One region of the Vibrio sp. RC2502 genome, then DNA from elsewhere that is predicted to be linked to it. Evidence: predicted binding sites of a transcription regulator. Region 1 holds the regulator's gene; each other region holds the start of a gene.
What was found. Region 1 encodes PurR, which represses purine synthesis genes. Its sites were predicted from a motif close to TNANGNAAACGTTTNCNTNA; they were not measured.
Positions count from the first base shown of each region.

Region 2: ACYJZR_RS03230 (NCS2 family permease) is a predicted target of PurR. The motif match lies at 1,418-1,437, and genes of this name have one in related genera.
Region 3: purE (5-(carboxyamino)imidazole ribonucleotide mutase) is a predicted target of PurR. The motif match lies at 1,092-1,111, and genes of this name have one in related genera.
Region 4: glyA (serine hydroxymethyltransferase) is a predicted target of PurR. The motif match lies at 1,181-1,200, and genes of this name have one in related genera.

Region 1 covers NZ_CM141453.1:2,221,118-2,224,293, forward strand. Annotated here, with positions in the region: gene torD (molecular chaperone TorD) at 1-513, shown strand, start outside; gene purR (HTH-type transcriptional repressor PurR) at 951-1,955, shown strand; cyclic di-GMP riboswitch class I at 2,222-2,311, shown strand; gene ACYJZR_RS10390 (TfoX/Sxy family DNA transformation protein) at 2,428-3,018, shown strand.
Region 2 covers NZ_CM141453.1:701,235-704,410, forward strand. Annotated here, with positions in the region: gene ACYJZR_RS03225 (aminoacyl-histidine dipeptidase) at 1-435, opposite strand, end outside; gene ACYJZR_RS03230 (NCS2 family permease) at 1,458-2,747, shown strand; gene gpt (xanthine phosphoribosyltransferase) at 3,016-3,176, shown strand, end outside.
Region 3 covers NZ_CM141453.1:3,259,362-3,262,537, forward strand. Annotated here, with positions in the region: gene hemF (oxygen-dependent coproporphyrinogen oxidase) at 1-377, opposite strand, end outside; gene ACYJZR_RS15230 (L-threonylcarbamoyladenylate synthase type 1 TsaC) at 425-982, opposite strand; gene purE (5-(carboxyamino)imidazole ribonucleotide mutase) at 1,182-1,667, shown strand; gene ACYJZR_RS15240 (5-(carboxyamino)imidazole ribonucleotide synthase) at 1,672-2,799, shown strand; gene ACYJZR_RS15245 (DNA topoisomerase family protein) at 2,869-3,176, opposite strand, start outside.
Region 4 covers NZ_CM141453.1:746,168-749,343, forward strand. Annotated here, with positions in the region: gene ACYJZR_RS03430 (winged helix-turn-helix domain-containing protein) at 1-216, opposite strand, end outside; gene ACYJZR_RS03435 (YitT family protein) at 307-909, opposite strand; gene glyA (serine hydroxymethyltransferase) at 1,257-2,507, shown strand; gene lipA (lipoyl synthase) at 2,770-3,176, opposite strand, start outside.

The sequences.
Region 1 (3,176 bases):
TTAGGTGAGAACGAATCACTCAAGCCAGCCGTTGATAGCCTAGTTGATGCCCTAAACAGACTCCAAGACCGCAATGATGCTCAACTAGAACTTGCAGCAGATTTTTGCGAGCTGTTCTTAAAAACAGATAAGTATGGGGCACTACCGTACGCTTCTATGTACATTGGTGAATCAGGTTTGCTTAATGACAAACCTGCAGAAGAGATGGAAAAACTGATGGCAGATTTTGGGGTTCAGGTAGACGAAAACCTCAAAGAACCAGCAGACCATCTCGCTGTCGAATTGGACTTTTTGGGCAACATGATCATTCGCTCAAATGAGTTAGAGCAAGAAAAACATATGGAAGAGGCTTTCGTTAAACAAAACGATTTCATCCAAAATCAACTCATGTCTTGGTTGCCAAAATTTGCTGAAAAATGTAAGCAATTTGATGATTTTGGCTTCTACTTAAGCGTTGCGCAACTATTAATTGCATTTTGTAAACTGGACAGCGCTTACCTTCTTGGTGAATAATCACCGCCTATTTTTAGGGAGCCTGCCTGTCGGGCTCCCTATTTTATTCGCTTGCTTTTAATCTGGCTCAAAGACGTTCGTTCATTTAGCAGTCAAAATGTGACTTCAAATACACAAAACTCTTGCTGAAAATATTGCCAGCCAGCCCACATAGGGCTAAAATGTGAACGCAAACGATTAAATATGATTTATATGTAAACCGCTGAAATATAGCGGTTTTTGTTTTTTATTAATAGGTTGATAACCACTTCCTCATATTTAGTAGGAAGCCGAGTACCTTCAACCAAGTTGCTACAAATCTTTTTATACCGATTTCGGTACAACCGCTGCCTACTAGAATAGACACTACTGTTGTTGTGGTGTTTAGTTTGCGCAAAAAACTAAGCGTATGGTTGTATTCACTACGGTATTAAGTAGCTCGATACAGGACATCATTTATGGCCACTATAAAAGACGTTGCTCGCTTAGCCGGCGTTTCTACCACGACAGTTTCGCACGTTATTAATAAGACACGTTTTGTTGCAGAAGCAACCCAAGAAAAAGTAATGAAAGCGGTTGATGAGCTTAACTACGCACCAAGCGCAGTTGCTCGTAGTTTAAAATGCAACTCAACTCGTACTATTGGTATGTTGGTAACACAATCAACTAACCTGTTCTTCTCTGAAGTGATCGACGGTGTAGAAAGCTACTGCTACCGTCAAGGTTACACGTTGATCTTGTGTAATACTGGCGGCATCTACGAGAAACAGCGCGACTACATCCGCATGCTTGCTGAGAAACGTGTAGATGGCATTTTGGTGATGTGTTCAGATCTAACCGAAGAACTAAAAGAGATGTTAGATCGTCACTCAGATATCCCGAAAGTTGTGATGGATTGGGGCCCAGAGAGTTCTCGTGCGGACAAGATCATCGATAACTCTGAAGAAGGTGGCTACCTAGCAACTAAATATCTTATCGATAACGGCCACACTGACATCGCCTGCCTTAGTGGTCACTTTGAGAAACTTGCTTGCCAAGAGCGTATCGCTGGTTTTCGTCGTGCCATGGCTGAAGCAAAACTGCCAATCAATGAAGATTGGATTCTTGAAGGTAACTTTGAATGTGATACTGCGGTACTGGTTGCAGACAAGATCACCGCGATGGAAAAACGCCCTACTGCAGTATTCTGTTTTAACGACACCATGGCACTTGGCTTAATGAGCCGTCTGCAACAAAACGGCATCAAGGTTCCAGATGACGTTTCTGTTATCGGTTACGACAACATTGAACTTGCAGAGTACTTCTCACCACCGCTAACAACGATTCACCAACCTAAACGTCGTGTGGGTAAAAATGCGTTTGAGATCCTACTTGAACGCATTAAAGATAAAGAACACGAAAAACGTGTGTTCGAGATGCAACCAGAGATTGTTATCCGCAATACCGTTAAGAAACTTAATTAAATGAACACAAGCGCCCTTAGGGGCGCTTTTTTTTATTAAAAAAATAACACTTCCCGCACACTTTGCCTCATTCTTAAAAACAATAACTTCCATAAGTTACTGTTTTCTTTACATGTGAATTATTAATTCCCGCTTCTTTTCAAACATTAAATACAATTCTCAATTATGAGTACCCATGCACAAAATGGCATTATTTATTGAATCAAGATCACGTTTTAAAATCTAAAGTGTGATGTTAATTCAATATACGAAGTATCCTCATCTGGTCACGCACAGGGCAAACCATCCGAAAGGGTGGGACGCAAAGCCTCCGGCCTGAACCATAGTAGTATATGGAAGGTAGCGGGGTTACCGATGGCAAGTGTGCAACCAATGTCTTTACCCTTTAATGACATTGCCTTTGCGCACGTTTGCTACTCTCTCGGACCTGACTTTTGGTGGCGTAATATTAATTACACCGAGATAACAAAACATGGATAAACCGATACTCAAAGACTCTATGAAGCTATTTGAGGCACTTGGTACTATCAAGTCGCGCTCAATGTTTGGTGGCTTCGGACTTTTCGCTGATGAAACGATGTTTGCACTAGTGGTAAACAACCAGCTTCATATACGAGCAGACCAACAAACTTCATCTGACTTCGAGACACAGGGTCTAAAGCCTTACGTTTATAAAAAACGTGGCTTCCCAGTCGTTACTAAGTACTACGCTATTTCCAGCGAACTATGGGAATCTAGCGATCGCTTAATTGAAGTAGCGAAAAAATCCTTAGAAAACGCCAAACTTGAGAAAGAACAACAAGCGAGCACTAAGCCTAATCGCTTGAAAGATCTGCCGAACCTGAGATTGGCTACAGAAAGAATGCTTAAGAAAGCGGGTATTGATTCTGTTGCTCAACTTGAAGAAGAAGGCGCACTAAGTGCTTATAAAGCGATCAGAGACACGCACTCCACCACAGTTAGCCTTGAGCTACTTTGGGCCTTAGAAGGTGCTATTAACGGCACACACTGGAGTGTAGTCCCCCAGTCTCGTCGTGAAGAATTAATGAATGGCCTTTCGTAACAGAAGTCTGCTCTAATCTATCGACTAAAACCGCAGTGCGAACTGCGGTTTTTTTATGAAATTTTTTTAGCTCCCCTCGTGTCTACTCCTTTGTAAATCCCAAAACACCCGTATCTTCAGCGCCACGACTTAGTTTCGATAACGAGATTGTTAAAACA
Region 2 (3,176 bases), 1.5 Mb from region 1:
TAGTAGAACTTCAATTGGCCCATGCTTGATATCTTTAGATGCTAATACAGCAAGACAAGAAGCCATACCAATACCGTTGTCTGCACCAAGCGTCGTGCCTTTCGCTGTTACCCACTCACCATCGATGTACGGTTGAATTGGATCTTTTGTGAAGTCGTGGTCAGTGTCTTCATTCTTCTGTGGCACCATGTCAATGTGTGCTTGAAGAACCACGCCCTTTTTGTTTTCCATCCCAGGCGTTGCTGGCTTTTTGATGAATACGTTGCCCGTTGGGTCTCGGCGAACATCGAAGCCTTGCTCTGTTGCCCAGTTGATAATGTACTGTGCTAATGCTTCTTCATGCTTAGATGGATGAGGGATGGAACAAATCTTATCGAAAAACTGCCAAAGTGGAGCAGGTGACAAGGTACTGATTTCAGAATGGAATTCAGACACGGAAGACTCCTTTTGATGTGCTTTGCCAAATATATACCGTATAAATAATGTGTGATTAGCAGGAAATGCTAATGATATTTGGCATGAATTAGCTCAAGGATACCACCAGACGAAGGCTACTAGTAGTCGAGAACCAAAGGATTTCCTTCCTCACTGTCACACTTTATGAACATGGTATAGCTCGTAAATGCGCTTATGTTTATATGAACTGAAAGTAGAATAATTTTTAATTCACAAAAATGTAATTTAATTACAGTTAAAATTTGATTGACGTCAATTTATGGATTTTTTGTGACTTTTATCACTAAAATGCTTGTAATTAAATTTCTTGGTGGTATATTTGTAACCAGCTTCTGAGATGAAGAATGAAATGCTCAAAGGATGAGTCCGTTTATCGCCTCCAAGGAACCGAGAAATCAACGACTGTTTTAATTGATTTAGAAGGTGATATTTATGAAAGGTTTACCAAGTGCAATGTTCTGGAATAGCAAATCTGTATATACCGGTAACTTTGTATACCCAACAAGCTTTGGCTACTAAGTGAAGTCAACGCATGTGACTCGAACAGTTTGTTCACCCCTATAAATTGGAATTTTTTTTCAGTGATAGTGCTGACATGATTCACCGCCACTCAAATTGAGTGGCGTTTTTTTATCTCTTTTTTCTACTTCCGACCAAATTTCCACCACTAAGCCTCCATTCTCTTATTGCTGCTAAAAGGAATCCCACTTACGCAGTAAATTGTGAGTGAATATTGCCCTTTAACGTCCATTTCTGTTTGAAAGTTTAGAACATTGCTCAATTTGCACGCATTGAAGGCAAAGTGAACATGAGCGGTTAGTTATTGTTTAATAAGCGCTATATTCATTCTTGATTTTAAATACTAACGGATGGGTTTCATATCCTGCGAAAAAAATCGCTTTAGAGTGATGATTCTATCTAGAATTTGCTATTTGATAACTTTATAATTCCCGCCAATCGATTACGCAACCGTTTACTTTTTACCTTTACAGGATTCGATCATGCTCGAAAGGCTCTTTAAACTTAGTGAAAACGGCACAAATGTGCGCACTGAGATCATTGCAGGTATTACGACCTTCCTTACCATGGCTTACATTATTTTTGTAAACCCAGCTATTTTGTCTGATACCGGTATGGATCGTGGTGCGATCTTTGTTGCAACGTGTCTTGCCGCTGCGATTGGCTGTTTCATTATGGGCTTAGTCGCAAACTACCCAATTGCTCAGGCTCCGGGCATGGGTCTAAACGCATTCTTCACATATTCCGTTGTGTTAGGCATGGGTTACACATGGCAAGTCGCGCTGGCTGCAGTGTTTGTTTCTGGTGTTTTATTTATTCTGCTGAGCATTTTTAAGATTCGTGAATGGATCATTAACTCGATCCCGCATTCGCTTCGCACCGGCATTTCTGCAGGTATTGGCCTTTTCTTGGCGTTTATCGCCCTTAAAAACGCAGGTATTGTGGTTGATAACCCAGCGACATTGGTTTCAATGGGCGATATCACGTCATTGCCATCAGTGTTGGCGGCGATTGGTTTCTTCCTTACTATCGCGCTTGTTCACCGTGGTGTGAAAGGTGCGGTGATGATCGCGATTTTGGGTGTGACGGCGCTTGGTCTTCTATTTGGTGATGTGCAATGGAACGGTGTCATGTCAACACCACCAAGTATCGCACCAACATTCTTACAATTGGATTTCTCGGGTCTATTTGAAGTCGGCATGATCTCTGTTGTGTTCGCTTTTTTGTTCGTCGACTTATTTGATACGGCTGGCACGCTCGTTGGTGTTTCTCAAAAAGCCGGTCTAACGGATGAGAATGGCAACATTCCTCGTCTAAACAAAGCACTACTTGCTGACTCAACAGCGACTTCTGTTGGTGCGTTGCTAGGTACGTCAAACACGACTTCATACATTGAAAGTGTTTCGGGCGTAGCTGCTGGTGGTCGTACTGGCCTAACCGCAGTGGTTGTTGGTGTACTCTTCCTGCTTGCACTATTGTTCTCGCCACTAGCGGGTATGATCCCTGCGTATGCAACGTCAGGTGCATTGTTCTATGTAGCAATTTTGATGCTTTCTGGCTTGGTGAGCATTGATTGGCGTGACCTAACTGAAGCATCTCCAGTCGTTGTAACTTGTCTTGTGATGCCGCTTACTTTCTCTATTGCAGAAGGTATCACCCTAGGCTTTATTGCGTATGCTGCAATCAAATTGTTTAGTGGCAAAGGCCGCGATGTATCGATGAGTGTTTGGGTTATGTCTGCCATCTTCATCGTTAAATACCTAGCCGGGTAATTACTTTTAAAAAGCCAGCGCGAGCAGCAAAAGCTGTTCGTGCTGGCTTTTTGCTTTTAGCGTTGTTCACTGAATTCGATTTTTCTGCGTAATAGACGGAGAATTTTGATATCACCGTTGGTATTAACGGTGTGTTTCGGTAGAATAATCGTTTGCGCAGCTTGAAATCCTCGTCTCCTGACCTCTGGAGAGCATAGTGAATATTCCGCTTTAAAGCCGTTTCGCTAGATTTTGAGGATGCATATTTTCAAATTATTAGGTTATTACAATGAGTAAAAAATTCATTATCACTTGGGATGCGATGCAGACTTACTGCCGTGAACTGGCTGAGAAACAGATGCCAGCTGAGCAATGGAAAGGTATTTGGGCGGTAAGCCGTGGCGGTCTAGTACCGGGTGCTATCTTGGCTCGTGAACTGGGTATTCGCTA
Region 3 (3,176 bases), 1.0 Mb from region 1:
TCTTCGCCCTCTTTCTCTGCGATAAAGAAACGTACATTCGCATGAGAAGTTGGGACGTAAGGGTTTTTGGGATGGATAACCAAAGAGACCCCCATCGCTTCAAAGCGGCGACCAGCTAGCTCCGGACGATGAGCCGTCGCAGATGCTGGCATTTCTTTCCCTTCCACATGCGAGAAGTTCACCCCACCTTGCTCGAAAACAAGACCATCACGCAGAACACGTGAGCGCCCACCGCCACCAAGACGTTCGCCCGGTTCACGATGCCATGCATCTTCGACAAAGACGGCCTTTCCATCTTCTTGTTCTAACTGCTGACAAATGGAGTCCTGAAGTGACATCAGGAACTGCTTTACGGCGTACTTATCGATTGCTGACATACGTTATTACCTATTACGTGATACCTATTGATGGCTGGCAAGCAGGGTTAGCCCTGTCTTAATATTTGTGAAGTTTTGGCGTCACGAATCTCGCTGGGTTTATCACGGCCGCTGGTTTCACCACGAAGAATGGCCACCAGCTTGTCACCTAATTGCTGCTCTACCTCTTCCGTGGTCATACACGGTGGCAAGCCGGAAAGATTCGCGCTGGTAGAGGTTAACGGCTTTCCGAATGCATTACACATCTTTTGAACCAAAGGATGATCAGTCACACGAACTGCAATTGAATCAAACTGTCCTGAAACCCAGTTGGAGACTTTATCGCTCGCTGGCATGATCCAAGTGTATGGGCCAGGCCAAGTTGCATGAACGGTCGCTAATTGTTCTGGAGTCAGTTGAGATTCATCAATATACGGCAAGAGCTGCTCATAACTTGCGGCGATCAGAATCAGCCCTTTTTCCACCGGACGCTGCTTGAGATCCAGCAGTTTTTGAATTGCTTCTGGGTTATCTGGATCGCATCCGACACCAAAAACCCCTTCTGTTGGGTAGGCAATCACTTCGCCTTGTTGTAGTGCGTTGAGCACTTGTTCAAAGTTATCCACCGATTACTTCCTGATTGTCTGACTGTATTATTTTCACTAAGTGTACAAATATTCATTCTCAGACACTAAAGCAATTTTTTTATAAAATGTATCAATAGCGTCAACAACAAGACGCAAACGTTTGCTTGAGATAAAAATCCCCGTATAATGCGCACAAATTTATCAGCTCACCTAATTTTGCAGCTTGAAGGAGTTTGAGATGAAAGTCGGTATCATCATGGGTTCTAAATCCGATTGGCCAACCATGAAACTAGCAGCAGACATGCTGGATCAATTTGGCGTGTCTTACGAAACAAAGGTGGTGTCAGCTCACCGTACTCCTCAACTATTAGCCGATTACGCTAGCAGCGCGAAAGAACGCGGCATCAAAGTGATCATCGCAGGTGCCGGTGGTGCAGCTCACCTACCAGGAATGGCGGCAGCCTTCACCAGTTTGCCTGTACTTGGCGTTCCGGTTCAATCTCGCGCTCTAAAAGGCATGGACTCTTTGCTATCTATTGTACAAATGCCAAAAGGCATTGCAGTCGGCACGTTAGCGATTGGCGAAGCGGGCGCTGCAAACGCGGGCATCTTAGCGGCACAAATCCTAGGTACTCATGACGAAAGCATCATGGCGAAGGTAGAAGCGTTCCGCAATGAACAGACGGAAACCGTACTGGCTAACCCAAATCCAGCTGAGGATTAATCAGATGCATGTACTGGTTCTCGGATCAGGTCAGTTGGCTCGCATGATGTCTCTGGCTGGTGCACCACTGAACATCCAAATCTCGGCTTACGATGTCGGTAGCGGTAACGTTGTCCATCCTCTTACCCAACAGGTGCTTGGTCATGGTTTGGAAAATGCCATTGAACAAGTGGATGCGATCACCGCAGAATTCGAACATATACCTCACGATGTACTCGACATCTGTGAATTAAGTGGCAAGTTCCTCCCTAGTACCGCAGCCATCAAAGCAGGCGGTGACCGCCGTGTTGAAAAAGCGCTACTCGATAATGCTGGTGTGCGTAATGCAAAGTACTACGTGATTGAGACACGTGAAGATTTTGAACGCGCAATTGAACATGTTGGCATGCCTATGGTGCTGAAAAGTGCATTGGGTGGTTACGATGGTAAAGGCCAATGGCGCTTGAAAGAAGCGGCTCAGATCGAGACGATCTGGGCAGAAATGGCGGAGTGCATTGCAGCAACACCAACTCAAGCCATTGTGGCTGAGGAGTTTGTGCCATTTAATCGTGAAGTCTCTTTAGTTGGTGCGCGTGGCAAAGACGGCAGTGTTGAGGTTTACCCTCTAGCAGAAAACGTTCATACCAATGGCATATTGAGCTTATCCACCGCAATTGATGCGCCAGAGCTGCAAGCCCAAGCCAAACAGATGTTCACGGCCGTCGCAGATAGCCTAGATTACGTTGGCGTATTAGCGCTCGAATTCTTTGATGTCGAGGGCACACTGTTAGTCAATGAGATTGCCCCACGCGTGCACAACTCCGGTCACTGGACACAGCAAGGTGCGGAAACTTGTCAGTTTGAAAACCATCTGCGCGCCGTGTGCGGCTTGCCGTTAGGCAGCACCAAACTGATTCGCGAAACCTCAATGGTGAATATTCTTGGTGAAGATACGTTACCAGAAGCATTGCTCGCCATGGATGGTTGTCACATCCATTGGTACGGCAAAGAGAAACGTGAAGGACGCAAAATGGGTCACATCAACGTATGCGGTGACTACCCAGGAGAATTGCACCGTAGATTGTGCGCTCTCGCGGATGTCTTAGATCCAATGGCATTCCCAGCCGTGCACGAGTTTGCGAAACAAGCATAACGCTAAAATCTAGCCCCAAAAACCACAAAGGGTCGCACGATGCGACCCTTTTTAATTCCTTTGATGTATTTACCCTTGTTGGGTGTGCTGGCACTTACGGTTGGCACATTGCAATTTCACACCACTGGCGAGTTTCTTCTCCACCAACAAAGTAAAACCACATTCTTCGCATCTCCCTTTAACCGGAGGGAGATTAACTGCAAATTTGCATTTAGGGTAGTTATCACATGCGTAGAAAGTTTTACCAAAGCGCGTTTTACGCTCAACTAAATGACCTTTACCACATTCAGGACACGCGTGTTGCTCTTGCGGCTGCTTTTCTGGCTCAGGTTGATTAATCGACTCAATATGATGGCACGCCGGATAGTTACTGCAAC
Region 4 (3,176 bases), 1.5 Mb from region 1:
GATGAATTTGCTCTGCCAAATGGTTTCGATAATGGTGTCGGCAGAGATCGGATGCCCCACGCTTGTTAGCAGAAGTTCTAATAACTCAATGGTACGAGGTTCGAGATCAATCGCGATAGTGTCTTGATGAAGAGTCTGTGTTTTCGGATTGTAGACCAACTCGCCAATCGCAATACAGCTGTGAGTTTGTTTGGCTTGTTGTAGAAAGTCGCGCATACCGTACCGAGTTATTTGGAAATCGCGAAATATTATATAGTTATTGAAGCGCGAAATCTTATAAATCGCGCGTCAATTATCATCAAAAGTTTATGAACCGTAGGTAACGGAATATCGGTGTGGTTTGTGATTCATCGCCAATACGACATTCAGTGCAAAGGCACCCAAAATCGAAAGGCCAATCACCTCTGGAGTGACAAAGAAGAACGAAGCAAACAGGATACATGCATCGATTGCCATCTGGCTTTTGCCAACAGAAATGCCAAACTTGTCCTGAATAAACAAACACAACACGTTAAAGCCACCTAGGCTGGAGCGATGTCGGAACAAAATCAGCATACCTAATCCCATTAATAGGCCACCTGCTACCGCGCAATAAATTTCGTTAACGGATTCGAGTGAGATCAGCAAATAAAGGTGATCGGCAAAGATAGAAACCAACGCGCCAGAAATAGCGCTATTGATTGCGAAATGACGGCCGAAGCGTTTCCATGCGAGTAAGTAAAAAGGACAGTTTGCCAAAAAGTACAGCACACCAAAGGTAAAAGGTGTAAATTGGCTTATTAGCAATGCCAATCCAGTCGTGCCTCCTGTTAGAAGGTTCGCGGATTGGAGAAAGAAAACGCCCTGAGCTACCAAAAAGGTACCAGTGAGAATTGCTATCCAGTCTTCTTTTCTTGAGTGTTTTTCCATCAAAATTGCAGTCATCGGTGAGAAATAAGGCGTGCATAGTAGTAAAAAGATGATCTTTTCGGTAGCTAGAGGGTAAAATTTGCGGTAAACCTATGTAATTGCTGTTTTACAGGGTGTAAAGCACAAAATTGACAGGCAATAAATCGTGGTTGAACAATTGCAACATCACCATGATAACTATTGCTTGTCATCATGAAAAAACTGCATGAGAAAAATTGTAAATTTCTCTTTATGACCTAGATCAAATTATGTAGAATGCGCGCCATTGATGCGACGAAAACGTTTGCGTTAGGTCGTTAACCAGTTTTTTTGCAACTTTCAGTACTAATCTGAGTCAGGAGATACAGATGCTTAAGCGTGATATGAACATCGCAGATTACGATGCGGAACTGTTCGCAGCTATCCAGGAAGAAACCCTTCGCCAGGAAGAACACATTGAACTTATCGCTTCTGAAAACTACACAAGCCCACGTGTAATGGAAGCGCAAGGTTCTCAGCTAACGAACAAATACGCTGAAGGCTACCCAGGCAAGCGTTACTACGGCGGTTGTGAGTACGTAGATAAAGCAGAACAGCTTGCTATCGATCGTGCATGCAAACTATTCGGTTGTGAGTACGCTAACGTACAACCTCACTCAGGTTCTCAAGCAAACAGCGCAGTTTACATGGCGCTTCTTAACCCAGGCGATACAGTACTAGGTATGAGCCTAGCGCACGGTGGTCACCTGACTCACGGTTCTCCAGTAAACTTCTCTGGTAAGCATTACAACGTTATCCCTTACGGTATCGATGAAGCTGGTCAAATCAATTACGACGAGATGGAACAGCTAGCGCTTGAGCACAAGCCTAAGATGATCATCGGTGGTTTCTCTGCTTACTCGCAAATCGTTGATTGGAAGCGCATGCGTGAAATCGCGGACAAAGTAGATGCTTACCTTTTCGTTGATATGGCACACGTAGCCGGTCTTATCGCAGCAGGCGAATACCCAACACCTGTTCCACACGCTCACGTAGTAACAACAACGACGCACAAAACACTAGCAGGCCCTCGCGGTGGTCTTATCTTGTCTAATGCTGGCGAAGATATGTACAAGAAGCTGAACTCAGCTGTGTTCCCTGGTGGTCAAGGTGGCCCTCTAATGCACGTTATCGCTGGTAAAGCAGTAGCGTTCAAAGAAGCGATGGAGCCAGAGTTCAAAGCTTACCAAGCTCGCGTGGTGAAAAACGCAAAAGCAATGGTTGGTCAGTTCCAAGAGCGTGGCTACAAAATCGTATCTAACGGCACAGAAAACCACTTGTTCCTTGTTGATCTAATCGACAAAGACATCACTGGTAAAGATGCAGACGCGGCACTAGGTGCAGCAAACATCACAGTAAACAAGAACTCAGTACCAAATGACCCACGCAGCCCATTCGTAACATCTGGTATCCGTGTAGGTACACCAGCGATCACTCGTCGTGGTTTTACTGAAGAAGACGCAAAAGATCTAGCAAGCTGGATGTGTGACGTCCTAGATAACATCGGCAACGAAGAAGTTATCGAAGCGACTAAACAGAAAGTATTAGAAATCTGTAAGCGTCTACCGGTTTACGCCTAATTGTTCTGCCTGATTCACTCTATTTTTGCGTCAAAGATGCTCATTTACAGTTGTAAACTGCGCGACTTTTCCCTGAACTAGAAACGAATCAGTTTGAAAATACTAAAGGTCCTCAGATGAGGGCCTTTTTGTTTGTCTGGCGTCTGTGACGGCTTAATCGTGCCATCGAATAAAAGAGAGCGGTGCAGGGCATCTCTTGTTTGGCAGATACAAAAAAGGTTGGCACCTAAGCCAACCTTTTCAGTTTTCGAGTTCAAGATGCTTATTTGATCTCAAGACCTTGTGCCTGCATATCGGCATGGTATGAAGAGCGAACAAATGGACCACATGCTGCGTGCGTGAAGCCTAGCTCTAGTGCGACTTCTTTTAGCTCGTCAAACTCTGATGGTGGAACGTAACGTTCTACAGGCAAGTGGTGACGGCTTGGCGCTAGGTACTGACCTAGAGTCAGCATCGTTACACCGTGTGCACGCAGATCTTTAAGCACTTCGATGATTTCTTCTTTGGTTTCACCAAGGCCCATCATCAGACCTGATTTGGTCGGTACATCTGGATGCTGTTCTTTGAACTTCTTAAGAAGCTCAAGTGACCACTTGTAGTTCGCACCTGGGCGAGCTTTACGGTAAAGACGCGGCGCAGTTTCTAGGTTGTGGTTGAAGACATCTGGCG